Regions from separate parts of the Eubacterium maltosivorans genome, predicted to be linked through region 2. Evidence: predicted binding sites of a transcription regulator. Region 2 holds the regulator's gene; each other region holds the start of a gene.
What was found. The regulator HrcA, encoded in region 2, represses chaperone genes, less so after heat shock. The targets are predictions, from matches to a motif close to TGTTAGCACTCNNNNNNNNNGAGTGCTAACA.
Positions count from the first base shown of each region.

Region 1: a site for HrcA is predicted at 2,366-2,396, ahead of htpG (molecular chaperone HtpG). Genes of this name have one in related genera too.
Region 3: a site for HrcA is predicted at 3,478-3,508, ahead of groES (co-chaperone GroES). Genes of this name have one in related genera too.

Region 1 covers NZ_CP029487.1:2,321,697-2,331,740, forward strand. The annotation lists gene CPZ25_RS11070 (TetR/AcrR family transcriptional regulator) at 1-340, shown strand, start outside; gene htpG (molecular chaperone HtpG) at 428-2,338, opposite strand; gene CPZ25_RS11080 (response regulator) at 2,626-6,810, opposite strand; gene CPZ25_RS11085 (ABC transporter substrate-binding protein) at 6,850-8,154, opposite strand; gene CPZ25_RS11090 (transaldolase family protein) at 8,318-8,974, opposite strand; gene rbr (rubrerythrin) at 9,094-9,693, opposite strand; gene CPZ25_RS11100 (ANTAR domain-containing response regulator) at 9,778-10,044, opposite strand, start outside.
Region 2 covers NZ_CP029487.1:4,053,806-4,063,849, forward strand. The annotation lists gene CPZ25_RS18815 (tyrosine-protein phosphatase) at 1-817, opposite strand, end outside; gene hemW (radical SAM family heme chaperone HemW) at 937-2,076, shown strand; gene hrcA (heat-inducible transcriptional repressor HrcA) at 2,366-3,400, shown strand; gene grpE (nucleotide exchange factor GrpE) at 3,409-3,975, shown strand; gene dnaK (molecular chaperone DnaK) at 4,201-6,036, shown strand; gene dnaJ (molecular chaperone DnaJ) at 6,167-7,333, shown strand; gene dhaS (dihydroxyacetone kinase transcriptional activator DhaS) at 7,400-7,966, shown strand; gene CPZ25_RS18850 (hypothetical protein) at 7,963-8,211, opposite strand; gene CPZ25_RS18855 (YhgE/Pip domain-containing protein) at 8,459-10,044, shown strand, end outside.
Region 3 covers NZ_CP029487.1:3,835,532-3,845,575, forward strand. The annotation lists gene CPZ25_RS17805 (MFS transporter) at 1-690, opposite strand, end outside; gene CPZ25_RS17810 (trimethylamine methyltransferase family protein) at 750-2,183, opposite strand; gene CPZ25_RS17815 (type 1 glutamine amidotransferase domain-containing protein) at 2,557-3,246, shown strand; gene groES (co-chaperone GroES) at 3,558-3,842, shown strand; gene groL (chaperonin GroEL) at 3,893-5,521, shown strand; gene CPZ25_RS17830 (response regulator transcription factor) at 5,664-6,353, shown strand; gene CPZ25_RS17835 (hypothetical protein) at 6,378-8,102, opposite strand; gene CPZ25_RS17840 (sensor histidine kinase) at 8,141-10,044, shown strand, end outside.

The sequences.
Region 1 (10,044 bases), 1.7 Mb from region 2:
AGAGCTTTACCTGGATGTTAGCCACGATTATATTCGAAGCTCCATGTCTGCCATTATCCTGGAATTTGATCTTGATATAGAGCCAAAAATGTTTAGGAAGCTGACCATTGCTGAGTATGGCGCCCGAAAAGCACTTTATCAGGATATCTATAATTCTCCAAACAAGGAAATTTCCATAGATTTCACGGACTTTTTATCAACTATTTCTGTCCGGCTAGCTGGTGTTACCCCTGAGATCATTGATAAGAATATAAAACACTGTAATAAGCTTATGCGCTATATTGATCTTGACAACATTCATTTTGAAGATGACTTTCATTCTCTTGATGAAACGCCATAAACCCGTATCAAATATCAAGAAAATACAAAAGCCCCATTCTTCACAAGAATGGGGCTTTTAAATGATTAAGGCTTTATATGGTCTATATTACACCATCAGCTCACAAATAGAGCGCGCAAATTCTACTGGATCTTCAATGTTCATTCCCTCAATGAGCATGGCCTGATCGTAAAGCAGGTTGGCATATTTTTTCAGCTTATCGTTATTTTTATCTTCATATGCTTTTTTCATGGCGTCAAACACTGGATGGTTTCCATTGATTTCGAGAACCTTATCGGCTTTGACGTCGCCGCCCATGGGCTGTGCGTTTAGAACTTTTTCCATTTCTAAGGATATTCCCTCTGTCGAGAAGCACACTGGGTGGCTTTTCAGTCTTGTGGACAGCTTAACCGCATTTACCTTGCCGTCCAGAGCGCCCTTGATGGCGGTCATTAAATCTTTATTCTCTTCATTTTTGGCTTCAGATTCTTTTTTGGCTTCTTCGGACTGTTCGATACCCAGATCATCATCGGAAGCGGAGCGGAATTCTTTGTCATCATACTTCATGAGGCTCTTAAGCGCAAATTCATCCACGTCGTCGGTGCAGTAAAGCACTTCGTAGCCCTGATCTAAGAGCAGCTCAATCTGCGGCATTTTCCCAATCTTTTCAATGGAATCACCGCAGGCATAGTAAATATATTTCTGATCTTCCTTCATTCTGCCGACATATTCTGCAAAGGTGACGGTTTTCTTTTCACTGGAGCTGTAGAACATCACCAGATCCTTAAGCTTATCAGCATTCATCCCATAGTTTTCATACATACCAAACTTGAGCGGCAGACCAAAGTTTTTATAGAATTCGTCGTATTTTTCACGGTCTTTTTTCTGCATGTCCATAAGCTCAGAGGTAATTTTCTTTTCAATACGCTGGGCGATGGCCATGACCTGGCGGTCCTGCTGAAGCATTTCTCTTGAGATGTTTAAAGAAAGGTCCTGTGAGTCGACCAGACCTCTGACAAAGCCAAAGTAGTCCGGAAGCAGATCCTCGCATTTATCCATGATCAGCACACCGCTGGAATACAGCTGCAGACCTTTTTTAAACTCTTTTGAAAAGTAATTATAGGGCACGTTCGACGGGATAAACAGCAACGCGTCATAGGTGCACACGCCTTCTACATGGGTCGCGATGACTTTTGCAGGATCGGTATAATCATAATATTTTTCCTTGTAGAAATTGTTATAGTCTTCATCGGTAACTTCGCTTTTATTCTTTTTCCACAAAGGCACCATGCTGTTGAGGGTCTCCTCCTCCAGGTAGGTATCGTACTGTGGTTCGTAATCCTCTTTGGCTTTTTCTTCCTCGGAAGTCTCTACCAGGGTACTCTTTTCCACTTCCATTTTAATGGGGTAGCGGATATAATCGGAATAACGCTTAATCAGCTCTCTGAGACGATATTCTTCCAGATACTGGCTGTATTTTTCATCATCGGTATCGTCCATGAGTGTCAGGATGATTTCTGTCCCGACTTCATCTTTATCGCAGGCTTCAATGGTATAGCCCTCCGCGCCTTCTGATTCCCATTCATAGGCCACGTCGCTGCCGTCTGCCTTTGTACGGACCTTGATGTCTTTGCTGACCATAAAGGCGGAATAAAAGCCGACGCCAAACTGGCCGATGATATCAATATCTTCCTGAGCCTCATGCTCAGACTTAAATTCCAGAGAGCCGCTGTTGGCGATAATGCCAAGGTTTTCTTCCAGCTCTTCCTGGGTCATCCCGATACCGTTATCGGTAATGGTCAGCGTTTTTGCTTCCTTATCCGGAATAATGTGGATCGCATAGTCTTCTCTTGAGAGGCCGCTGCCGCCTTCCGACATATTTTTAAAATAACGTTTGTCAATGGCGTCGCTTGCATTTGAGATGATCTCTCTTAAAAAAATCTCTTTGTTTGTATAAATCGAATGAATCATTAAATCCAGCAGGCGTTTGGATTCTGCCTGGAATTGCTTTTTAGCCATAATCTCCACTCACTTTCATTTCGTTATTGTTAGCACTCGTTATCTCTGAGTGCTAACAATACTATAGATCATTCTGATGAAAAAATCAAGATCTTTTGAGGAAAAATTTAAATAATCTTAATGACAATTTTTGTTCTCATAGCTTTCTCCCGTTTTTGTGACGTCTCAGTTATTACGAGTACCTTTATAAAAACTTAACAAGGATGCTCTGCATCTTCCTTTCCAGAGCATCTAAAACCAAAAACCCGCCGGAGTTTCCCTTGCTTTCCGGCGGGTAAGGCTGATTGTTATGATATTTTGGTTTCCAGCACTCGGCGCATCACTACCTGATTGTCATAGAAAAGATCAAACATATCCGGCGCAAAGAACTTTCCTCTGTCGCGGTACATAATCTCCAGAGCTTCCTCCATTGTGAAGGCCCGCTTATATGGCCTTACAGCCGTCAGGGCGTCGAAAACATCTGCGATGGAAAGCGCCTGTACATAAAGCGGAATCTCATTTCCCTTTAAGCCACAGGGATACCCGCTGCCGTCCCACCGCTCATGATGATACAGCGCCATATCTCTGGCATAGTTCAGGAAATCATCCGGGTGTGTGTTGTCAATAATTTTCTGTACCATATCGCCGCCGATCTGGCTGTGGGTTTTCATATGGTCAAATTCTTCCGGTGTAAGCGGTCCCGGTTTTTTTAGCACCTCATCCCGGATTCCAATCTTGCCGATATCGTGCATGGCGGAGGCCTGAAGCATATCTGCCCTGGTTTCTTTCGGAAAAGCCTTCTTATACTGCGGCGTTTTTTCCAGAATTTCAAGCAGCGCCCTGAAATACCGGGTGGTATTTTTCACATGACTGCCGGTGGTACCATCTCTGGACTCGATGGCCTCTGCCCAGCCCTGGTTCATCATCTTTTGCAAATCCTCGATGCGGCTGGTTTTTTTCCGGACAATTTCCTCCAGATTGTTCTGGTAGCCATACAGCTCTATCTGTGCGTCAACTCTGGCCAGCATGGCGACATGGTCGAATGGTTTGGTGATAAAATCCTTTGCTCCTAAGAGAAATCCCTTCTGTTCGCTTTCAGAATCTTTCTGTCCGGTCAGAAAAATGACGGGTATCCTCCGGTATTCGGGCTGTTTTCGTATCTGCCTCAGGGTTTCATAGCCATCGATTCCAGGCATTTGAATATCCAGCAGGATCATGTCTGGTCTGCCAATTTTAAGGTAACGCAGCAGCTGTTCTCCCGAAATCAGTTTTGTAAGCCGGTAATGCGTCTGGAGCACACTCTCCGCCAGATCCAGATTAACCGGGTTATCATCGACCACAGCAATGTTTTTTCTGCTGTCCGTTCTCTCTTCCTGTACCTGCTCCTGTTCGCAGGGGCTTTCCCCTTCACGGTAGGTATCCAGTATCTCGGCGGCCCACTCAAACTCATAGCGCTCGTAGCAGTCACGCAGCTCATTGAGAAGAAGCGTGCTTTTTTCATCGCAAAGGTAATGCGTTTTTTCAGAAAAAAGAGCTTTCAGCATTTCTGTATCATAGGTTTTAAAGGCTTTTTCCAACTGGTTCAGCACACAGCTGTCAAAGTAAATATCATTTTGTTTTTCGGGCTGATTTTCCATTTCAGTCCGGTTTAAAAAACCTTCAATCTCTTTAACCGCGCGGCTTACACGTACGGTGAAAACTGGCAGCGTGGTACGGATTTTCGCCAGGTCTTTCTCATTTCCCTGCTGCTCCATCTTTTCGGCCAGCGCAGCAAGACCGGCAGCCGAAACAGCCGCACAGGCTCCCTTAAGACCATGTACCTCGATGATAAAACGCCGCATGTCGTTTTTGATTAACTCTGGCAGATCGGCTGTTTTGTCCTGGACGGTACGGTAAAATGTTCTTAAAATCTGGGTGTAAACAGAAATTGAACCGATCCGCGTAATCCCATCCCGGAAATCGATCTCCTCGGTTCTATAGCGCAGCAGCCACTGGGGAATATTCTCCGTTGCAGGACCAGTCTCTTTCTGCTGTCCGTCTGCCCTTGTATCGTTGGCCGCTTTCAGCCATTTTCTCAGGATGTCATGCATCCTGTGAATGTCGATGGGTTTTGCTAAAAAGCCGTTAAAGCCTTCGTTTTTATAAAACTGCTGGGCCTCCCGCGTGGCATTGGCGGTCAGTGCAATAATGGGCAATTTTTTATATTTTTCATCCGGCAGGGCCCTGATTGTTTTCAAAGCCTCTACTCCATCCATCTCAGGCATCATATGATCCATAAACACGAGATCGTAGTCCTGCTTCTGGACTGCCGCCACTGCCGCCACACCGGAAACGGCAAAATCAATCTGCATGCCGTAGGGCTCCATAAGTCCCTCGGCGATCTGAAGGTTCAGCTCATTGTCATCCACCACCAGTACAGAGACAAAAGGCATGGAACGAACCATGGTATTGCCTGCTCCGGGCTGTTTAGACGGACTGCTGATTTTTTCATTCTTATTAAGCACCATTGCCAGCTGCCCTGTGAACAGAGGAAGATAGACGCTTGTGTCATTCATCAGCGGATGTTCATTCAGATTCAACAGCGTGATAAAAGCAGCGTTTCCCATCTGTTCGGCGGTGTCAAGCATTCTTAAAACGGCTCGTTTGGCAAGGATATGTGTGTAACGGTTCTTTTCCATATACATATCAAAGGTTTCCCGCGTGTCACACAAGTCATAAGGTACGCCCAGTTTATCAAGGCAGTCTCCCTCGTAACGCCGCAAAAGCTCTGATGTTTCATAGACCAGTATCCTCAGCTTTCCGTTCACTTTTCCAACCATCGGCGTCTCGTCAGAAATCCCCTGGCAGACTGTCGCGGTAAAAACAGACCCTTTCCCATATTCGCTTTTCACCTTAATTCCTCCGCCCATCATTTCACAGAGGCTTTTGGCGATGCTGAGGCCAAGGCCGGTTCCCTCAACATTTCGGTTTCTGTGGGTATCTATCTGATTAAAGCTTGTAAAAAGCTTGTCCATATCTTTTTCTTTAATGCCAATGCCTGTATCCCGGACTTCAAACCGCAGGCAAAGCTGTCCGTTCTGGCCTTTCTCAAAGCTGATCCCGAGACGGATATAACCTTCATTTGTAAATTTAACGGCGTTGCCGACAAGGTTCAGAAGAATCTGCTTGGTTCTTCCCATATCCCCGATGAGCGCTTTCGGAATCATGGGATCAACATCGGTGAGGAATTCCACAGGCTTTTCGCCTATCCGTACAGCGATGATTACTGTCAAATCATAAAGCAGGGATTCCAGCTCATAAGGGGCTTCTGTAACCGTAAATTTCCCTGAATCCATTTTTGAGATATCCAGAATATCATTGATAATGGTCAGGAGGCCTTTCCCCGAGTTCATAATGCTCAGTACCTGATCGCGCTGCTTTGAGGTCAGATCATCCCTCAAAAGGATCTCGCTGATTCCCACCACCGCGTTCATTGGCGTGCGCAGTTCATGGCTGACATTGGCCAAAAAAGCTGATTTTTCGTCTGCTACCCTTTTCCGGCTTCTGGATACTGTATAAGAAAACACAGCAAAAAGTCCCAGAGCCATAAAAATAATCAGCATTGCTACTGCGATGACAATAAGCTCACGGGTCAAAGCCACGGTTTTTCCAACCACCACATCTTTTGCGACAACATTGACAACAGTCCAGCCGTTAAAGCCAATGGGCTTATAATAAGCGTATTTTTCCACGCCCATATTGGAATAGAGGGTCATTCCCTCCTTGTGAGCCGCCACATCATTTTTCAGGCTTTCCAAGCTGTAGCCTTCTTTAAAGCTGACACTTTCCAGCGCCCTGTACAGATTGTTAAAATCGAGGCTCTTGGTCCGGAGCACTGTATCGCCTTTCTGATCAATGATATAGGCATACCCTTCTCCGCCGAAACTGTCAAAGCTCAAAACCTTCCCCAGGTTTCTGATATCCATCATCGCCACCAGCACGCCGCTGCCGCCATCTTTTTCCCTCAGGGGCACTGCGAGCACAATGCCGCTGACTGCACGGTCTGTAAAAATTTTTCGGGTCAGGTCTCCAATGGCAGGCTGTCCCGCCATCGCCTCCTTGAAATAACGCTCATCATTGATACTTCCGCTCTGAGTTGAATCCGTGGCCCGCAGCATGCCGTCCGCAGCGGCATAGCCTGTATAGGCAAAGCCATACTGTTCCGCAAGGTCTTTCAGATAACGGATCCGTTCATTCTCCGAATCCATGGAGGCAACCGCTGAGGCGGCAGAGGACAGTGCCTGCTGAGTATCGTTGACTACGGTAGTCATATTTGTGCCGATGTAAGTAGCAACCTCTGAGAGATGCCTTTTATTCTCTTCTTCAAGGGCATTGTCAAATTTTCTGATATAAGCAGCCGCGATTCCTGCCAGCACGGCAAAAAAACAAAGAAAAATCACACTGATGAGTACTGCCTGCTTTTTATTTTTGATCAGCATCTTACTTTTTTTCAAAGGATGCCCTCCTTATATCCATAGGGATAAAATATAATCCTACGGTTCATTCCCGGCTGCGCGGCTTTTACGCGCGTTGTCCATATCCCTCAGGCAGGCGTCGGCTGTGTAATCCGTTTCCTGCATGTATCGTTGTATATAAGCCGCGTCGACCTGGGAAAAGCCTTTTAGTCTGAGCCAGGTAACGGAATCATAAAAATGCTGCTCGATCAGCCGGTCTGCCTCCACATACTGAGGGGTGGATATACTCCCCACCTGATTTTTGAAAATGGGAGCGGTATAAATACCCTCATAGTCGATATTATAATTGTAAGGATCGGCCATAAAAGTGATAAGGTCCAGCGCCGCATCGAGGTTTACACTGTTCTTACTGGCAAGCAGCAGCATTTGGTTTGGGCCTTCAAAGCATCCCTCCTCAGGAACGCCGATAAAGGCCGGCATCAGGCCAAATTGTGAGGCGTCTCCTTCAAAATCGGTATAAAGCCAGGTATCCCAGCAGATCATCATGGCATAACGCTCACTGGACATGGCACTGCTCATTCCCTCCCAGTTATTATCTGCGTAGCTATCGCCAAAGTATCCCTTCTGCGCAATGGTGCGGTACCACTGCACGATTGTTTTCATTTCCGGTATATCTGTATAAGAGAGGGTATTGTTATTGAGCCCTTCCAGTATTTCAGATTTCGAGGTAAAGCTGTCCATTGGAAACTGGCAGAGCAGCATGGTGCTGCCTTCATTGGGAAGGTACACAGGCGTTACGCCTTTTTCATAAAGAACCGCACAAACCTGCATAAATTCCTCCTGTGTGCGGGGAATCTCCAGATCATACGCCTTAAAAATCTTTTTATTGTACAGCATTCCGGAAACAGAGGCCTCCCCATGAGGCAGACCGATCACTTTACCATTGTAAATGGTCTGATTAAGGGCTGTATCTGTCAGGTCCTCCACCCATTGTGCCCCGGTGAAATCATAAAAATTTTCCTCTGGCTTCAGGTTATCCAGATTAATTCCGCCATAGCTCAACAGTATATCCGGCTTTTGCGCAGTATTGGATTGAAAAGCCGCCGGCACCTCCTCTGACATTTCCTGCTTCGAAAGATATCTTATCTCAAGGGTATTCCCCGTTATTTCCTGGTAGCGTTCAAAGGCCTTTTTTTGATAAGGCCGCTTAAGGTCGGTGTCATCGCCCCAGATGGTAATGGTCCGGTTCGATACAGTTCCCCATTCGTATTGGGGCGTTTCAAAGGCTGTCACCGACACGGTTTCTTTTTTCTGCCCGCAGCCTGTTAAAAGAAGCGCCGCTATCGCCACAAGGCAGACGCTCCGGCCAATATGCTTTTTCATTTTTCCCTCTATTTGATGCCGATCGACATATTATTTATTATTTAATCATTTACATATAAAATTATATCCCTTTTTCCGGTATTATTCAACAGGATAAAATCATTATCACTAATAAGTGATTAAAAATAAAAAAGCGGCACCCTAAGGGTGCCGCAGCATTGGCTTAATATTTTTCCTTCAGCATTTCTCCATGCCTGTTAAAGGTTTCGATGGCCGAAACTGCCAGCTCCTTGTTCATCATCTTTTCGAAGATATTATAAGGAATGGTAACAGAATGCGCGCCGCAGGCCAGGGTCTGTATGACCTGGTTGGTATTCTTAAAGCTTGCGCCCAGAATCTCACAGTCTAACTGGTGTTCATCAATAAAATCGCGGATAATGGAAACCGCCTTGTAGGGGTCCAGATCGTTGTTGGACATGCGGTTAATGTAAGGCGCAATACTGTCGCAGCCCGCCAGCGCGGCAAATATCCCCTGATCCGCAGAGTAAACGGCTGTCCCCAGAATTCTGCAGTCCGGGTATTTTTCGCGTATCTGCTTTACCACCTCCAGCCCTGCAATATCCATTGGTATTTTAAGACCGACACGCCCCGCGTTGTCGAGGGACAGAATTGTCTCGCAGTCCTCCAGGCGCTCCTCCACTGTTTCACCGATGGCCTGCACATAGATAAAACGCACCCCCATCTCCAGGATTTCACGCACCTTTTCCGCTCTGGGGGTCCGCTCGTTAAGAAGAATGGTTGGATTGGTCGTAACGCCTTTAAAAACGCCGGTTCTCATGGCCTTTTTAATTTCCTCAATATTCGCTGTATCTAAAAACATTTTTTATTCCTCCCTTTATTTTGTGCAACGATTATAACAAAACTGTCTTAAAATATTTCAAAAAAAGCTCCGGAGTCAGTTTCTCTGACCTCCGGAGCTCGGTTCGTTCTAAATGTTCTTTAATAAGCTTCTACAAATAATTCAAAGTATTCTCTGCCGTGCTTGCAGGCCGGGCATACCTTTGGCGCTTCCTTGCCTTCGCTGATATAGCCGCAGTTTCCGCATTTCCATTTGACAGATTCTGAACGCTTAAATACGCGTTCCTTTTCAATGTTTTCAGCTAATTTTAAATAGCGGGCTTCATGGGCTTTTTCAACCTCTACAATATATTTGAAGGTAGCCGCAATATCTTTAAAGCCTTCTTCTTCAGCGGTTTTTCCAAAGTTATTGTACAAGTCGCTCCATTCTTCGCGTTCGCCGGCAGCGGCGTTGATCAGATTGGTGCGGGTGTCGTCACTCAAGCTGACAGGATATTCTGCGGTAAAGCCGACCATCATGGCTTCGCCGTCCAGACCTTCATTTTCCACGATGTATTTGTAGAACATTTCGGCGTGTTCTTTTTCATTGGCTGCTGTTTCCAAAAAAATATTCTGGATCTGAATATAGCCTTCCTTTTTAGCTTTTGACGCAAAAAAAGTATAACGGTTGCGGGCCTGGCTTTCACCTGCAAATGCCTTCATCAGATTTTCCAGTGTTTTCGTTCCTTTTAATTTACCCATTTTGTTTATTCCTCCTTGAAACAAGACGTTCTTATATTATTTATACACCTATTTCAGAGGAATAAACAGGTTCTTAAAATCTTTTCAGCGCTCGTAGGTCCGGATGAGGTTTTCTGCAACCTGCCGGGGTGATATCCGCATATCCATTGCCTGCTTCTGTATGTAACGATGGGCCTGTTCCTCGGTCATATTCAGATAACCCATCAGGCACAGCTTGGCCCGGTAAATGATCTTAATATCATCCATTTTCTTTTGCAGCTTTTCGTTCTGTTCCTTAAGACGCTGCATCTTTTCCTTTGAGTGCAGCACAAACTTGATGTTCTGGGTCAAAAACTGGCGGTTGATGGGCTT
Region 2 (10,044 bases):
AGAAATCCTTGAGCTGATCCTTGGAAACACCCTTGGCCTCATTCATTTCATCGGCCATAATGGTGCCCAGAACCTCGAAGGCTTCGTCGAAGGTGAGGTTGGTCAGGGAGTAATCCGAGATAATGGTTTCCTCCGGCACGCCGCAGATCAGCAGGATGAGGGCTGTCATGAAGCCGGTGCGGTCCTTGCCGTTGGTGCAGTGGTACAGGATGGGGTATTCGCCGGGGTCGGTCATGACCTTGAGGATCTCTGCGTAGAGCGGCGCGGCGTTTTCGACCTGGTAGCGGTAGATTTTGCGCATAAACTGATCGATGCCGTCAGGCGCTGTAAAATTGATCTCGTTGTGGCTGAAGGGGATGTTTTTGAGTACCGGAATGTTTTTATAATCTGCGGTGGAGGGCAGCTTGTCCGGCATGGCTTTGGCCTTGGGGGCGTCCCTGAAGTCAAAGACATGCTTGAGGCCAAGCTCTTCGAAGTATTCCACATCCTTATCGGAAAGGTGGGCCAGCTCCTCGCTGCGGATCACCTTGCGCCATTTTGTCTTGCGTCCGTCCAGACCGGTATAGCCGCCGATGTCGCGGATATTGATGGAATTTTCCAGCTGGATCAGCCGTTTGCCCAGGTTGGACTCGTCGCAGAAAATCAGGTGGTCTTCGTCCTTGAAATCAGTTTCCAAAGGATTTTTCTCTGGAAGCGGAAGGCTGTCGCCCTGGTTGAAATCTTCTGCCTGAAGCTTTTTCTGGCGTTTTTTATGAATCAGATATGGGACTGCGGCAGCCGCGGCAATAAGCGCCCCAATGCCTACAAATTTTTTCATATGTTCACTCCTTTGACTCTTTATACTTTATTATATAGAATATATTGTAACATAAAGACTTAAATTTGTCCCGATGACAATTTGTTTTTTCATCATATTTTATAAAAAGGAGCGTTTTAATGGAAAATGTCGGAATTTATGTGCATGTTCCCTTCTGCCAGCAGAAGTGCCGCTACTGTGATTTTCCCTCATGGGCGGGGCTTAGCGAGGCGGATGCCCGGCGTTATTTTGAGGCGGTCTGCCTTGAGATAAGGGCCTTCGCGGCTGAGCAGGGCAGGCTGTCCGCGCGCACGGTTTATTTTGGGGGAGGCACGCCCTCTTACGTGGCGGCTGATCATATCGGCCAGGTTATGGACTGTATCCAGGAGTGCTTTGAGCTGCCTGAGGGGGCCGTTGAGGCGACCATTGAGGCGAACCCCGGAACCCTGACCGGCGAAAAATGCCGGGCTTACCGCAGCATGGGCCTCAACCGCGTGAGCCTGGGTCTCCAGACCACGAGCGATGAAGGGCTTAAAGCCCTGGGGCGTATCCACACCTACGCGGATTTTGAGTCGTCGCTGGAGCTGCTGGGAAGCGCGGGGTTTGAGAATATCTCGGCGGATTTAATGTTTGGCCTGCCGGGACAGACCCTGGAGGATGTGCGCCGGGACCTTGCGAGACTGACGGCCCTTGAGCCCGTTAAGCATATCTCCTGCTACAGCCTGAAAATCGAGGAGGGAACTGCCTTTGACACGCTGTACCGCCAGGGAAAACTGGCGCTGCCGGACGAGGCGCTGGAACGCCAGATGCAGCACGCTGTCATCGACGGCCTGGCAGAGAAGGGCTTTGAGCAGTATGAGATATCGAACTTTGCAAGAAAAGGCTGGGAAAGCCGCCACAACAGCCTGTACTGGGTGATGAAGCCCTATGTGGGCTTTGGGCTGGGGGCGGCCTCCTATTATAAGGAAGAGCGCCGCACCAACGTGATGGCAATGGGGGACTACTGTACTCTGGCTGAACAGGGGAAAGCCCCGGTGCTCGAGGCGCACACGCTGGATGTGCAGGAGAAAAAGGGCGATTTTATGTTTCTGGGTCTGCGGCGCATGTGCGGCGTAAACGACGCGGATTACCGAAGGCAGTTTGGCAGCAGCTTTTTTGAAGATTTTGAGGAGATTGGAAACCTTGTGGCGGCGGGGCTTCTCACGCGTGAGGGGCCGGTGATCCGCCTTACCACAAAGGGCCAGGATCTGGCGAATCAGGTGTTTGTGGCATTTGTATAAGTGAGATGAGTGTAGCGGAGGACCGCCGTTGGATTTTGCGGGATCGCCGCGAGCAAGGCGCGCGGCAAAATGGAAAAATCCTTTGACGGTTTTCGCTGCACGCCCTCTCTTTTTCAGCTTTTCACTTGGATAATATACCAAAAGGTTTCCTTGCTTAAATAATGTTTAAATCTTAAAAACTTGACATTTATCTTATAGAAATCTATTGACAAAGTAAGAACCCGGTGGTATATTATAGTCAAGATATTAGCACTCACAAGTAACGAGTGCTAATAAAGAGGTGAACAAAATGGACTTGAAAGAGAGAAAGAAGAAGATATTGGAGGTAATCATTAAGGATTACATCAATACCGCCGAACCGGTAGGGTCCCGGACTTTGTCAAAGCGTTATAATCTTGGCATCAGCCCTGCGACCATCCGGAACGAAATGGCTGATCTCGAAGACCTGGGCTTTTTAATGCAGCCGCACACCTCATCTGGAAGAATTCCGACTCAGCTGGCATATCGCTATTATGTCGATGAGATCATGCAAATTCAAAAATTAGCTAAGGTTGTGAGAAATGACATCCATAATGGGTATCTTAAAATAACAAGGGAGCTGGATAACACCATGAACCACACGGCGAAGGTGCTGTCACAGCTGACCAATTACACCTCTGTGGTGCTGTCGCCGCGGGTTTCCTGCTTTAACTGCAAGCACGTACAGATTGTTCCTTTGATCAAGGAACGGGTTTTACTCATTGTGGTCACCTATGAAGGGATGGCAAAGAACATTGAAATGACCCTTTCACAGGAAATTGACACCACTTTGGCCCTGAAACTGAGTAATGTCTTAAACAGCTTCCTTAAGAATATTTCCTTCCAGGAAATTAATATGGAACTGGTGGATCAGATTCAGGAATTGTCCCCGGATGAAAGCAGTTTACTCCGGGAAATTCTTCCGGTATTAAGGGATACTTTGATGGAAGAGGCTTCAGACATCCACTCCATGGGTCTGACGAATCTTTTCAACTATCCCGAATTCAGTGATGTGGAAAAAATCCGTCACCTGGTCAATGTGATCGAGGAAAAACCGCTGCTGGCGGGGATCCTGTCAAATGATGACGCCAGTCAGGTGATTAACATCAGCATCGGGGATGAAAATGATAATGAGAATCTGAAGGAATTCAGTATTATTACGACAACCTACGAGCTGGAAGGAAAGACCGTAGGCGCTTTTGGGGTCATAGGACCGACGAGGATGAATTATGACAATGTCTCCTCGGTTCTTGATTATATAAGAAATGAACTGAACACAAACTTAACAAAATTATTAATGAAATAGGTGGTTAAATGGCTAAGGAAGAAAAGATGGAACAAAACGTAGACGAAACCATTAAGGAAGAAGCTACGGAGGAACAGGCAGCAGAGGAACAGAAAACAGAAGAACAGGAAACTGTAGAGGATGTTGAAAAATCGGTAAATGAAGCGGCCAAGGCAGAGGAAGCGGCTATGGAGCGTCTTATGCGCCTTCAGGCGGATTTTGAAAACTATAAAAAAAGAACGCAGAAGGAAAAGACCGACATTTACCAGTTTGCTCTTGAGGGCTTTGTCACAAAGCTTTTACCAGTGCTTGACAACCTGGACCGCGCCGAAGCGGCGGCGGATGATGACAATGCGGACAAATACCGCGAAGGCGTCCAGATGGTTTTCAAGCAGCTGATCGGTGTTCTGAACGAGGAGGGCCTGCAGGAAATTGACTGTGTGGGTACAGCCTTTGATCCGAACTTCCACCACGGCGTTGCCGTTGGAGCAGATCCTGAAAAAGACGACCAGGTTGTTCTGGAGGTTTTCCAGAAGGGTTACACTTTTAAGGATAAGGTCATACGGCCAGCGATGGTTAAGGTTAACCAGAAGTAAAAAAGCAATTGACAATGGGGAATTGAGAATGGAGAATTAAAAGAACAAATTTGCTTTAGCAAATTTGAGAAAGCGGTCAACGGCCGCATAAAGATCAAAATGCGTAGCGTTTTGTACCGGAATTTTCCATTTTCCATTCTCAATTCTCCATTAAACAACAAGTTGCTTTTTTGAAGAATAATAAAAATTAGAAATTTATACTAAAAACTTAGGAGGACATATATTATGGGTAAAGAAAAAATTATTGGTATTGACTTAGGTACTACAAACTCTTGCGTTGCTGTTTTGGAAGGCGGCGAACCGGTTGTTATCCCAAATGCAGAAGGGAACCGCACAACCCCGTCTGTTGTTGCGTTTACTAAAGACGGTGAAAGACTGGTCGGCCAGGTGGCAAAACGCCAGGCTGTCACCAATCCAGACCGTACAGTCGCGTCCATCAAGAGACACATGGGTACCGACTATAAAGTAACCATCGATGATAAGAGCTACACACCGCAGGAAATCTCTGCGATGATCCTGCAGAAATTAAAATCAGACGCAGAAGCCTATCTTGGCGAAACAGTTACCAAGGCTGTTATCACTGTACCGGCTTACTTCAGCGACGCTCAGAGACAGGCAACCAAGGACGCTGGTAAGATCGCCGGTTTAGATGTACTGCGTATCATCAACGAACCAACCGCAGCTTCACTGGCCTATGGTCTTGACAAGGCAGACAACCAGAAAATCATGGTTTATGACCTTGGCGGCGGTACCTTCGACGTATCCATCCTGGAATTAGGCGACGGCGTTTTCGAAGTTAAGGCAACCAACGGGAACAACAACCTGGGCGGCGATGACTTTGACAACAAGGTGATCGACTGGATGGCAGATGAATTCAAAAAATCCCACGGCATCGACCTGAAATCTGATAAAATGGCGTTACAGCGTTTGAAAGAAGCTGCTGAAAAAGCTAAAATCGAACTCTCAAGCGTTATGAAATCGGACATTAACCTGCCGTTCATCACTGCGACCGCAGAAGGACCGCAGCATCTCGAACTCTCCCTGACAAGAGCGAAATTCGACGAATTGACTTCTGGTCTTGTAAGAGAAACCGAAGGACCGGTTTCCAAAGCCATGAGCGACGCAGGCCTGGGCAAAAACGAATTGAACAAGGTTATCCTGGTTGGTGGTTCCACAAGAATCCCGGCAGTACAGGATGCTGTTAAGAACTTAACCGGTGAAGAAGCCTACAAGGGCATTAACCCTGACGAATGTGTTGCCATCGGTGCCGCTATCCAGGGTGGCGTATTAGCCGGTGAAGTCAATGACGTACTGTTACTCGACGTTACCCCGCTTTCCTTAGGGATCGAAACCTTGGGCGGTGTATTCACAAAACTGATCGAACGCAACACCACCATCCCGACCAAGAAGAGCCAGGTATTCTCTACCGCTGCTGATAATCAGACTGCTGTAGACATCCATGTATTACAGGGTGAACGTGAAATGGCCTCTGGCAATAAGACTCTGGGCCGTTTCCAGTTAACCGGTATCCCGGCTGCAAGACGTGGTATTCCACAGATCGAAGTAACCTTTGATATTGACGCCAACGGTATCGTTAACGTATCAGCCAAGGACTTAGGCACTGGCAAATCTCAGAATGTTGTGATCAAATCGACCACCAACATGAGCGAAGAAGATATCGACAAGGCTGTAAAAGAAGCTGAACAGCACGCAGCCGAAGATAAGAAAGCAAAAGACCTCATCGAAGCCAAGAACAATGCAGACTCCACTGCTTATCAGGCAGAACAGTCTCTGAAGGACATGGAAGGCAAGATTACCGACGATGAAAAGAGCAAGGTAACCGCTGCTATCGATAAGGTAAAAGCCGCCGGTGAAGGCGAAGACGTTGAGGCAATCAATAAAGCCATCGAAGAATTAAACGAAGCTTTATATCCGATCGCTCAGAAAATGTATGAACAGACCGCTCAGGAACAGACCGCAGAACAGCAGTCTGCTGACCAGAAGGGCGACGATGACGTCGTAGAAGCTGAATACGAAGAAGTCAGCGACGACGATAAATAAGCCGTCCACTGTGAGCCCGACAATAAGATAGACTTTAGGAGATGGCAGCTGTAATGGCTGCCATCTTTAATAATGATTCTTTACAGGCTGGGCCTTTTAGGTTACAATATGAGGCGAGGTGAATAGAAGCATGAGTGAAAAAAGAGATTACTACGAGGTGCTGGGCGTTGAAAAAAGCGCCAGCGCAGATGAAATAAAAAAGGCCTATCGCAAGATGGCTATGAAATATCACCCGGACAAAAACCCGGGCGATAAAGAGGCTGAAGAAAAATTCAAGGAAGCCAACGAAGCCTACGAGGTCTTAAGTGACGAAACCAAGCGTGCGACCTATGACCAGTACGGTCATGCGGGCATGGAAGGCGGCTTTGGCGGAGGCGGAAGCTCCTACGGCGGTTTTGGCGGAGGCGGCTTTGAAGATATTTTCAGCGATATTTTCAGCTCCTTCGGCGGAGGCGGCGGTTTTGGCGGCTTCGGCGGTTTTGGCGGAGGCGGCGGTGGACGCCGTGGGCCAAGCCGCGGCTCGGATATGAAGATTAATATCAATCTTTCATTTAAAGAAGCTGTTTTTGGAACCGAAAAGAAGATTAAGATTAAACGTCAGGAAGAATGTCCGACCTGCCACGGCTCCGGAGCGGAACCGGGCAGTGAAGCCCACACCTGTGACAAGTGCGGCGGCTCCGGGCAGATTTATATCCGTCAGCAGACCCCTTTTGGCACCATCCAGCAGACTACGGTCTGTGATAAGTGCCACGGCGAGGGCGAAATCATCGACGACCCGTGTCATACCTGCCATGGCTCCGGCATCCAGGAAAAGGAACGGACCATCAATATCAAGATCCCGGCTGGTGTGGACAACGGCTCCATCCTGCCGCTTCGCGGCGAGGGCAACACCGGCGCGCGTGGCGGTGGAAAGGGCGACCTCTTCGTTTATATCAGCGTGAAGGAAGACCCGATCTTCAAGCGTGAGGAAGATGACGTTTACCTGGAAATCCCTGTGACCTTTGCGCAGGCAGCCCTGGGCGCAGAGCTGGTCGTACCGACTGTGGACGGCAAGGTTAAGCTGAAGGTTCCAGAAGGCACCCAAACCGGCAAGGTCTTCAGACTTAAGGGAAAGGGTGTGCCGAACGTCAACGGACGCGGACGCGGCGACCAGTACATTACTGTCAGAGTCGAGGTACCGCGCAAGCTGAATAAGAAGCAAAAAGAATTATTGAGAGCTTTTGACAAAGAAACAGGCAATGACAATCACCAGGAAGGTAAAAAATTCTGGTCTAAGGTAAAAAATGCCTTTCAATAGGATTTTTAAATAACCGGTGCATGCTTTTGCAGCACCGGTTTTTTCAGCATAACGGAGGAGAAAATCATGTCGGAATCATTGATAACTAAGCAGGCCATCGCGGACGGTTTTAAGGGATTAATGCGCGTTAAAAGCTTTGATAAGATCACCATTTCAGATATTGCCAAAAGCTGCGGGCTGAACAGACAGACCTTCTACTACCACTTCCAGGACAAGTACGAGCTGCTGGACTGGATTTATTACAATGAGGCGATTTCTGTCATGACAGAGGGACTGACCTTTGAGAACTGGAGCGCCCGTATTTACAGGATGCTGACGCAGATGAAGAAGGAGGATTATTTTTATATCAATGCCTTTAAAGCCTCAGGGCAGAAGGAATTTGAGGCTTACCTCTTTTCTGTGGCCAAAGAGCTGTTTAAGGAGATTATCGGGAATCTCAGCGGCGAGAAAGAAATCAAACCTGAGGATATGGAGTTTATCGCTTCGTTTTTTTCTTACGGGACAGTGGGGATCATTGTCGCATGGGCGCAGGAGGGAATGCGTGAAAGCCCGGAATTTTTGAAGGAGCGTTTTGAAAATCTGGTGTTGGACAGTAAAAATCTGGCGGTTAAGCGGTTTTTAAACACGCTTTAGTCAGGGTTAAAATGCCTGAAAAAATTCTTTTTGGTTCCTTCGATATCCGAGGAGGCGCACAGCTTTAAAAACTCGTTGTAGAGCAGCCTGTATTCGATGCGGGTCAGTTCTTTTGGGGAAATGCTTTTTCCGAGGTCGACCAGGCTGCGGGCGCATCGCTCCGGTGATTTGGCAATACCTCTCAGGATATGGTCGAGCTTTACGTCCAGCACAGCGGTTTTTAATCGGATTTCCAGGGATTTCATGGCCTGCTCCTTTCATTTTTCTACTGATTTTATATTTAATTTAAGCATATCAGCCGCAAGGCTGGTTGAATATAGACAAAAGACCGAATCTGTCAGACTACCTGACAGATTTTTTGTTTTGTATGAAAACAGGACAATGTCTGAGGTTTGTCGGGTTACAGTGGGTATAACTTTTGGTATACTTTCACATTATGTAAAGAACCCCTCTCCATTAACCAATAACGCAGTAGAAAGGAAGCAATAAAAAATGGACAAACTAAGGTCAGAAAAATCGTTTTTTAAAAAGTGGCTGCCCTGGATCGTGGTCCTCGGCGTAATCATTATTCCTCTTATGTACAGTTTCTTCTATCTGGACGCCTTCTGGGACCCGTATTCGAGGCTAGATACCCTGCCAGTGGCTGTGGTCAACCAGGACAAGGGCGCGACCATTGACGGCAAGTCCCGGAATCTTGGAAGGGAAATGTGGGATGAGCTGGAAAAGGACGGCACCCTCAAATTTGTGTTGACCGATGAGGACGACGCCATTAAGGGAACTGAGGGCAGCCAGTATTACGCCCTGATCCGTATCCCGGAAGACTTCTCCGCCGATATTGCCTCTGCCAGTACTCAGAACAAGCGTGAAGCGGAAATCTATTATTCACCCAATGAAAAACGGAACTATCTGGCCAGCCAGATTCTCAGCAAGGCAGTGCTGGAGGTTGAAAAGTCAACAAGGGCCAGTGTGGACAAGGAGCTGGTGGCACAACTCAGCGGCAAGCTCTATGAGGTTCCCGGACAGCTGGAAACCCTGCAGGATGGGCTTGGACAGCTGGGGGACGGCGCGAACGCCCTGGCAGACGGTACAGGAACCTTGTCCGATGGCACTGGCACCCTTTTAAGCGGCGCGTCCTCCCTGAACGACGGCGCGGATGCCCTGGCTGGCGGCGCTTCTGCGCTGGCGGACGGCACCCGCAGCCTGGCCCAGGGCGCCCAGACCCTGCAGGACGGCGCAGCAACGCTTGCGAATGGCACGGCAGCCCTGAAAAACGGCACCTCTGACCTGGCGGACGGCGCTTCCGCGCTGGCAAGTGGTACAGGCACCCTGAATCAGGGCGCAGGAGACCTGGCAGCCGGAACCGGTGCGTTCAGCACAAAGGTCAGAGAATACCAGCAGGGCGAGCAGAAAGCCAAATCCGGCGCCGACCAGGTCGCAGCGGGCGCGGCTTCACTGAGCGATGGGATCACCCAGCTTTCCGGCGGCCTGAACCTGCTGAGCCAGAAGGTGAACAGCAGCATGACCGCTCTTGACAGCGGTGTGGGGCAGCTTCAAACTGGCTTTGAGGGCTATCAGGACGGTGTGGATCAGCTGATCTCAGGCTCCAGCCAGTTGGTCGGCGGCATTGTGGCAGCAGCTCAAAATGCCCCGGAACTGTTAAATAATCCTTATTTTAAGGCGCTTTATGATCAGGCAGCAGCGGCAGACCCGGATCAGATCGCTGCCTTACAGGCAGGCGGCAAGGCAGTGGGCGACGGCCTCGATACCCTTTCTGCCGAGATTAAAGAGGGACAGGCAGCCCTTAACGATCCACAGCAGGGAATTCCTGCTCTCATTGCCGGGGCCCAGACAGCCCAGGCAGGTTCACAGGATCTGGCAGCAGGCAGCAGCAGCCTGAAGCAGGGAATGGACGGTCTTGACGCCGCGACCGGACAGCTGGTTGGCGGCGCGGACACATTAAACAGCGGGGCGAACAAAGTGGCCGCCGGGGCCAGCCAGGCTGACAGCGGGGCCCAGAGCCTTGACGCCGGCGCCGGACAGGTCAATGCGGCGGCCGGTCAGGTCAGTGACGGCGCTGG
Region 3 (10,044 bases), 220 kb from region 2:
AATGGAAAGCAGCCAGGTTCCAGGAAGTTTGAGCACTCTGCTGATTTTACAGAGTATACCGGATTCCTTCGCAGCGTCCTCAGTATCCGTTGACAATTCGTTCTGCTTTTTTTCGGTTTTTGGAAGAAAGATGATGCTTAAAACACCGAAAAGGCCATAGATAACGCCAAATGACAGCAAAATCATACGCATACCTGAGATTTGGCTGGTAAAAAGGCTCAGCAGTCCCAGAAAGATAAAGCCGGCAATGGCGCTGATAATGCCGCGTAAAGCCTCGCTTGTTCCAAAGATTTTACCCTGTTCGTTCTCATTTCCGAGGCTTCGCAGCAGTTTAATATAAGCGGCCCACATGGTACCGGCGTTAAAAACTGCAAAGAGTGCGCTGATAATGACCAGGGAAGTATAATCAGGAAATGAAGCTTCCCAGAAAGTCAGAGCCATACTGGCAAAGAAGGAAGCCGCCAGCATTACACGAGAGCTGAATTTATCAGCCAGGACGCCGCCGACCGGGTAACAGAAAAGTGAAACCAGCCCATAGATTGATCCTAAATTACCAAACTCAAAGTTTGTCAGCTGAAAAGCAGCGACAAACTGATCATAAAAAGAAAAGCGAATATAGGGAATAAAATAGATTAGCCCGACCATTATACTGATTAATCCGACTAAAAAGTTACGTTTTATCTTAGACATGATAAACTCCTTAGTGCAGCCACAGAGAACAGCCGTCAGTCTCTGCGGCAAAATATATTTTATAACCCATTACGATATTCGATCGGAATATATTGATTTAACAGTTTTTCCTGTTCTTTTGTGACAGGCGCAGGTTTGAAGGAATCAATACGTTTTTTCACTTCTCCCTGCATTTTTTCTTTCAGAGAAAGTGAGCCGTGATTTTGCCATTCATTAGGATCGAGTTTGTTCAGATATTTTGTAACGTAGAATTCTTCACGAAACATTTTGGGGGTGCGCCCGGTAAGAAAATTGCCGCGAGGCCCTGTTTTTTCGACAATGTCCATACAGAATTTTTCTTCTGAGGCATCGATACCAGAATTGAGACGTTCAGTGAAATTATAAATTTCCTCGTCCAGAATAAATTTTTCAAAGCAAGTAACATTGTATGTCCCCATTGTGCCCAAAGCGTGAAAAACCATATCTGGTTTTACCTCAGAAGTTGTCCGAATGGATAACATGGCTTCCATACCTGCCTGATAATCCAGTTCCTTTGCGTCGCTGAACGCGCCTCCGGTTCTGAAAGGGATACCATAATAGTCCGCGATGCCGGCAGTGGCGTAAAAAATAAGCGCAGCCTCGGGATTTCCCATACAAAGCTGTACAGAACGCAAATCCGTTGAACCTGAAACATTGGCATATATAATGGGTGTGCCAGGCTGAATTAATTGAGATAAAACAATACCAGCGAGAAGCTCGGCATTGGCCACGGTCAGCAGACTGATGACAGAAAATGGGGCGGTGAGCACAGGCATCGCGCAGGTGGCAAACCAAACGCCCTGTCTTTCCTCACAGACTGCAAACATCCTTTCAAGCGGATCATGGTCATAGCACAGAGGTGTAATAGGGTTAAAACCGTGTGAGCCGACAACCTTGTCGTAAATACCTTCATAATCCTGAACAAGGCGGATTCCTCTTCTGTAGGCCTCGCGGAGCCGGCCTTTTGCAGCCGTCGCGGTATTTGGGTTTGCAAAAGGGACTGGCTTATTGGCATATTTTAAAAGTAAAGCCAAAAACCCAAGCTCAGTCTCATTTTGTGTGAATTTTTTGGAGGTAAAACAGGGATTCGTCATCACACAATCCAGAACAGGACTGGTATCCGAAAGCTTAACCCAGTCAATAATATCTTTGTTTGTAAAAGCTCTTATTCGGCTGCCATCCTGTAAATAAGCAGAACCGGACACCGGAAGCTTTACATAACTGTGGCCGCCGATGTGAACGTTGCCCTTTGACGAATAGATTGTAAACTTCTTTGGCACGGTTTCTAAAGCTTCCTCAAGCATTTTTTCTTCGATATAAACCTTATCGCCTTCAATTCTTGCTCCATGCGCTTTAAAAACAGATAAAGCCTCTTCGTGTTCAAATTTTACGCCTACCTTTTTTAAAATAGTGAGCGTATGCGCGTGTATTTTTTCAATATCTGCCTTAGAAATATATTTTTCGTATGCTTTCATCGATATTCTCCTCAATAATTTTGTATGGCGCCATTTACTTTATGGTTATATAAAGCAAGGAATATGCCAAAAATAATATGAAAATTTGGATTATTTGGTCTGTTTTAAAGCGTTCCCAGGCGTAAAAAGAATAAAAAGCGTAAAGGTAATTGTCAGTGACAAAAAAATATACAGTTTATGTCTTCCAGATAAGCCATGTTTTGAAGAAAAGTGTAAAATAATTTGTCTATTTTGCGTAAAAAAGAAAATATTACTAAATCTAAAAAGTGATCTGGTGGTCTGCAGGCGGATGGATTAATGGTTAGATTTTATCTGAAACGGTATATAAGTTATAGTGATCAATTAGAACTTTTGATATGAAATGGAGATAAAAATGAAAAAAATATTAGTGGTTTTGACCAATACTGCGAAATATGGAACGAAAAATGAGGCGACAGGTCTCTGGCTGTCAGAAGCGACTGAGTTTGTGAAAGAATTGATACAGGCTGGTTATGAAATTGATTATGTCAGCCCGAGGGGCGGCTATGTGCCAATCGACCCTCGCAGTCTGAAAAACGCTTATGTCAATGAGAACGTGTTTGCTTTTTATAACTCAGAGGATTTCCAGAACAGAGCATTGGCAGACTCCCTTAAACCATCGGATATCAATGCTTCCGATTATTTGGCAATCTATTATACAGGCGGCCACGGCGTGGTCTGGGATTTTCCGGACAATAAAGATTTGCAGGCAATCAGCCGAGAGATTTATGAGCAGGGAGGTTATGTGACATCGGTCTGCCACGGATTAGCAGGGCTTTTGAATATAAAAACATCAGATGGAAGCTATCTTATATCTGGTAAAACACTCACAGGCTTTACAGAAACAGAAGAAATTCTAAGCGGAAAAAACCGCTTAGTGCCCTTTGGTACTGAGAAAGAAGCCAGGAAGCGGGGAGCGAAATTTGTGAAAAAACGCGCTTTTAGTTCTTTTGCAGTACAGGATGGGCATTTGATAACAGGGCAGAATCCCATGTCTGGACAGGCCGTGGCAAAATGCTTGCTGAAAAACTTAAGCAGTTATTAAAGACAAAAGGCGGATTGTGAAAAAAAGCGGCGTATGCAGCTAAATTTGCTTGTTGGGTAAAAATAAGAAAATACCGCTTGCAGAAACAGGTAATATAAAAAATAACGAAGCCTGAAAGGCGCATAACCGGAGAGCTTTCACAAAAAATATTAAGCAATCCTGAAATCCTGAAAAAAGTCATTAAATTTATTAAAAAGGTCTTGCAAATTTTGAGAGAATGGTTTAATATAATGTTAGCACTCGGAGGTAATGAGTGCTAACAAGAAGAAAATAATAAAAATCATAAATCATTAAAAATGGAGGAATCAAAAATGAGTTTAAAACCATTGGGAGACAAGGTTGTAATCAAAGTTAAAGAAGAAGAAGTAACGACTTCTAGCGGTATCGTATTACCGGGTTCTGCACAGGAAAAACCACAGCAGGGAACCGTTGTCGCTGTTGGCTCCGGCGAAATTGTTGATGGTAAAAAAGTGCCGCTGGATGTAAAGGAAGGCGATGAAGTTATCTATTCTAAATACGCTGGCTCCGAAGTAAAAGTTGGCGAAGAAGAATTCTTGATTTTGAAACAGTCTGACATCTTAGCAATTGTTGAATAATTCAGAAAACCACATTTAATAGATTATAAATTTTCAGGAGGAAGATTAAAATGGCAAAAGATATTAAATTCAGTGCAGACGCCAGAGAATCACTGATTGCTGGCGTAGATAAATTGGCAGACGCTGTCAAAGTAACCTTAGGACCAAAAGGAAGAAACGTTATCTTAGCAAAGAGCTACGGTGCTCCAACCATTACAAACGATGGTGTTACCATTGCTAAAGAAATTGAACTGGAAGACGCTTTTGAAAACATGGGCGCTCAGCTGGTCAAAGAAGTTGCTACCAAAACAAACGATGTAGCTGGTGATGGTACTACTACCGCTACCTTATTAGCTCAGGCTATTGTAAGAGAAGGTAACAGAAACGTTGTAGCCGGTGCGAATCCGATGGTTCTGAAAAAAGGGATCGAAAAGGCTGTGGAAGTTGTTGTTGACGAACTGAAAGCTAACAGCAAACCAGTAGAAACCAGAGAAGCAAAAGCTCAGGTAGCTTCCATTTCCGCCGCTGATACCGAAATTGGTGATTTAATTGCAGAAGCCATGACTAAAGTCGGCGACGACGGTGTTATCACTGTTGAAGAAGGCAAGGGCATGGGTACAGAACTGGAATTTACCGAAGGTATGCAGTTTGACAGAGGATATTTATCTGGTTACATGGTAACCGATACTGAAAAAATGGTTGCAGAATTAGACAACCCATATATCTTAATCACAGACAAGAAAATCACAAATATCCAGGAATTACTTCCAGTGCTGGAACAGATTGTACAGCAGGGCGCTAAGCTCTTAATCATTGCTGAAGATGTTGAAGGCGAAGCTTTAACAACCTTAGTACTGAACAAATTAAGAGGAACCTTCAACTGTGTCGCTGTTAAAGCTCCTGGCTTCGGTGACAGAAGAAAAGCCATGTTACAGGATATCGCTGCTTTAACAGGTGGTCAGGTAATCTCTGAAGAAGTTGGTCTGGAACTGAAAAACGCCGATATGTCTATGTTAGGACGCGCGCGTCAGGTTAAGGTTGACAAGGACAACACCATCATCGTTGATGGACAGGGAGACCGTGCGATCGTTGAAGAAAGAGTCGCTCAGATCAAGGCTCAGATTCCTGAAACCACATCGGATTATGACAAAGAAAAATTACAGGAACGTCTGGCTAAACTGGCTGGCGGCGTAGCAGTTATCCAGGTTGGTGCCGCTACCGAAGTTGAATTGAAAGAACGCAAATACCGCATCGAAGACGCATTGAACGCGACAAGAGCTGGTGTCGAAGAAGGTATGGTACCTGGTGGTGGATCTGCGTTCATCGAAACCTTAGACAAGGTAGATGCTTTAATCGATACCTTGGAAGGCGATGAAAAAATCGGCGCTGCTATCATCCGCCGCGCGATTGAAGAACCCGTTCGTCAGATTGCTGAAAATGCTGGTCTTGAAGGCTCTGTCATTGTCAACGAACTGCGCAAGAAAGAAAACGGCATCGGCTTCAACGCTGCTACCGGCGAATTTGTCAACATGATTGAAGCAGGTATCATCGACCCGACCAAGGTAACCCGTACAGCTATCCAGAACGCTGCAAGCATCTGCGCGATGTTCTTAACCACCGAAGTTGCCGTTGCTGATTTACCAGAAGAAGCAGCTCCTGCAATGCCTCCAATGGGTGGCGGCGGAATGCCAATGATGTAATAAAAGCTAATATAAATAAAATGATATGATTTTATAACAGGCAGGATATTAAGTGAAAGCTTAATATCCTGCTTTTTTAGTTTTCAAAAGAAGCATTTTTATGTATAATGATTTCATTGGAGCTTAGGTAGGAGAGAGCAAAATGTATAATTTATTGATTGTAGACGACGATGCTTCGATACTGGAAGTAACGCGGATTTATTTTACAGGCCGCGGTTATAAGGTTTACACGGCCCAGAACGGAAAGGAATGCCTCAAAACAGCGGCCCATATGCCTCTGGACTGCATTGTGCTGGATGTGGCGCTGCCGGATATGGACGGCTTTGAGGTTTGTGAAGCGGTTAAAAAGAATAACAATGTCCCCATTCTTTTTGTGTCAAATTACGCTGAGGAGGACAAGCGGATCAATGGTTTTGTTTCAGGCGGCGATGACTATGTTATCAAGCCTTTTAGTCTGCGAGAGCTTGAACTGCGCATCTGCGCGCGCATACGTCAGCAGGAAGGAAAGGCCAGCCGTGGCGAGGCGCTGAACTTTGGAAGGCTGAGTATCAATGAAGCAGCAAGAAGTGTCGCTTATGAAGATAAGACCATATCCTTAACTGCGGCAGAATTTGATATTCTGTTTTTTTTGGCGAACCATGAAAATCAGGTATTTTCCCAGAAGGATATTTTTGAAAGGGTGTGGAAGCTGCCGGATTTGGGTAACGCGCATACGGTTCAGGTACACGTGGCGCAGATCAGGAGAAAGCTCAATTCTTTTTCTGAGGAACATCAGTATATCCAGACGGTTTGGGGAAAAGGCTATAAATTTGTTGCGGATCAAAAAAGCTGAGGCATCTACGCCTCAGCTTTAAAGCTATTTTTTGAAAAAACGGGAGCGGAGGGCCGGATTCAGCCAGAGGACCGCGCCGGCAAAAAACAGGAAAATGAACAGCAGACCTAAGGCAGGCCAGATGGTGTGAGCCGCGGCACCCGACGGGGGAGTGTCTTGTCCTTCGTGAGAATCGCCTGCGCCACCCTCAGAGGAGGGCGTGTTTTTTTGAAGCTTGTCAGCGGCATTTTTGGCGAGCGGAGAGTCATTTTTATTGTCCAGGGCCAGAAAAAATTCCGCCGCATTAACGGCAGGGTTATTGAACGGAAGATATCCGAGCATATTCTCAAAGATATTGCCGCCGGGATCCCGGCTCACTTCATTTCTTCCGCCGCCACCCCGGCTGCCGTCAATATCCTCATATTTCTCGCCGGTGAGGGGCAGAGATTCAAAGGAGCTGGCGACTGTGTTGGAGTAGCCCGCGTAAGCAGAGCCTGTAATCTTTAACCGATACAGGGCTGTGCCAGACTCTTTCAGGATATCCTCGTAAACGGCATTACCCGCGTCATTCAGGCTGTAGGCCTTGGTGATATCCTGGCTGATCCAGCTGCTGCCGCCATCAACCGACTTTTGCAGCTTTACAGAGGAGGCGCCAGCGGGCGGGGTAAAGCTAAAGGTGAGCCTGCACATCTTGACATCGGGCGTGTCAGTGACACTCAGGTCGTCGATGGGCGTGGCTGTTTTAAAGGAAATGGCCGCTGCAGGCGTCGGGGCGCCGTCGGTGAGGATATCCCCACGGACTTCCAAGGTGCCGGTGAGCGTAAAGGGCTCGTTTTTTTCAAGACCAGCGTCGTAGGCGGCTCGATCCCAGGTGACAGCCAGCGAGACATAGCAGGTATCGTCTGGATCCTTACTGTTCGCGATATTTACGGTCATGTAGTCCGGCAGCCCGCTCTCCTCATAGTCAGTGAAGGGCGGAAGAACAAAATGCAGCTCGTCGATTCCGGTGATGATCCATTGAGTCTCGTCGTACGAAAACTGAGGCGCCTCAGGAGTGAGCCGGCACAGTGTTCCCGTAACCCTGCCATTTTGTGAAGTGACAGAAACGGCGCCTGAGCCTTTGGCTGTGACCCTGCAATTCGTCATGGAAATATCCGAAACCGACGAAATACCAATGCTGTGGGCACCGTCAGCGGTGATGAACAGGTTGACCAATTCCAGTGGATCGGGCTGTTCGCAGACAATGCCGCGCGCGTTTTCGCCGTAAGCGGCAATGGTGGCCGGTGCACTCAGCGTGCCGCCGATATTAATGGACCAGCTTGTGGGATCACCGCCCTCATAAAAGAGCGCGGTGCCACTTTCGGCTGTAATGCTGCACGCTTCAAGGATGAGGACGCCCATGGGCGATGTGCGGATCAGTCCTTCTGCGCCGCCCTCTCCTGTAATGGTGATATTGGAGCCGATGAGCTCAAGCAGAGCGGTATCCTTAACGTAAATGTGGTAGGGTCCGGCGTCGATGGCGATGGGCGCCCCGGGCCTATAGATGCTCAGGGAGCGCGTAATGACAAGATCTTCTGTCAGGATATAAGTACCGCCGGTATCCTGGTTTTCATCCACCCATACCTGGAAAGCTTCGCAGCTGGGCGATTCCTCCGCGGGCGCTGTGGCAGGGCCTGTGATCATTGCGCTGGCCCTGGCCGGCATGGCTGCTGAAACCAGAAGAAGGATCATAAACAAAAATAAGTATTTTATTGAACAAATCGCTGACATACGGTTCTCCTTACAAATAATCGAAATGGAATGATGAAATGGAAAAGAAGATAAGTGCTATTACAATTGGGCTGGTTATTTTAATCCTTTTCGCTGCGCTGTGTCTGGCGCTGATACAGTGGCTTTACCAGGTGGATAATAAATATACCCAGACAGCGCCGCAGGCGGAAAATGGCATTCTGACACTGACAGCAGATGCTTTTTCTAAAGATAAGCTTTTCTGCCTGGTGGACGGATGGGCCTTTTACAAGGGAAAACACCTGAATCCAGAGGACTTTGCCGGTGATGGGTCTGATGAGCCTGAGCCGTCGGAATACGTTTATATTGGGCAGCATCCTGATTTTTCCATGGGTGTACGTGGGAGCTCTCCTTATGGAACCTGTGCCTACCGCCTGAAAATAATAAATGAGGGCGAACCTGTTATTTTGAGTATGGCCCTTCAGGAGATCTTTTCGAGTGCGGATATCTGGGTGAATGGCGAGAAGGTAGAAGCCCTGGGAAATACAGATCCCCAGCAGTATGAGCCCTATATTAAAAACACAGTTATCAGCTTTGAGGCAGGGGCAGAGACCGACATTCTCATCAACACTGCCAATTTCAGCCATTATTACAGTGGAATCTACTATCCGCCAGTATTGGGAGAGGCGCCGGAAATCAGCCATCTGATTTTTGTGAATCAGCTGTTCTATGCGCTTTTGTGTATTGCCAGCCTGGTCATCGCCATTTTTACACTGGTGGTCTGGATGTCTCCGGGAAAGGACAGGATTTTTTTCTACTATGGTCTTATGACGCTGTCCTTTGGACTGCATATGGCCTATCAGCCGCTGCGCTGGCTGGGGATTCCCTTGACCGAATCGCTTTATGCGCTGGAGGACTGCACCAGTTATATCATGCTTTTATGCGTCATTGCTATCAGCAGTATTATATCACAGGTGAACCAGAAAAGCATCTATCGGGCGTTCATTTTGCCGCTGGCTGCCACGATGTGCGTGGTTTCGGTGGTGGTGCCGCTTCTGGTGCTGCCGGGTGCGCCCTGGCTCATCCATGCCTATGGCGGCTTCCTGGATTTTTATCAGCTTCTGGCTTTTGTTTACCTGATGACTGCTGCGGTTCTGGCGCTTAAAAGGAGAGAGGTCAAGGCTTATTTTCTCATGGCCGCCAATGCGGTGTTTGGCATCAGCCTGCTGGTACAGGTTACCAGCAGCAATGCCTTTGAGCCCATTTACACTGGCTGGCAGAGCGAGTACTGCAGCTTTATCCTGGTGTTGATCTTCGGCGGAATGATGGTGTTTTATTACCGGCAGGTTTTAAGTGAAAACAAACGGCTCACGGCGCATCTTGAGGAGGAGGTGGCCGTGCGTACCAGGGAGCTGACAACTCTGATGAACGAGCGTAAAAAATTTCTCTCTGATCTGGCCCACGATCTCAAAGCTCCGATAACGGCCATTCAGGGTTTCATTGAGCTGGTGAAGTATGGCAATGTGCAGGTGGACGACGAGGTCCAGCGCTATCTGGAGATCATTAATCAAAAATCAAACGAGGTACAGACAAAGGTGCGAAGTCTTCAGGAGTTTACCAGCCAGGACGAGGCGGTTATGAAAAAGGAGAAAATGGATCTTGGCAGACTGCTGGATGATTTTTATGAAAACAACCGGCCAGACGCAGAGGCAAGCGGCATAAGCTTCAGCATGATTAAGCCTGGAAAGCCCATTGAAATAATGGGAAACCCAGAGCTTATCTACCGTGTGTTTGAGAACCTGTTCTACAACGCAATGGGCTTCACGCCCATAAATGGCAGGATCGTGGTCGAGGTCAAACAGGAGGCAGATTGGGTGGTGATCCGGTTTTCCGATAACGGCGCAGGTATACCGCCGGATGTTCTGCCAAAAATCTTCGACCGGTTTTACACCACACGCGGCGGGAACAGCGATTCACAGGGGCT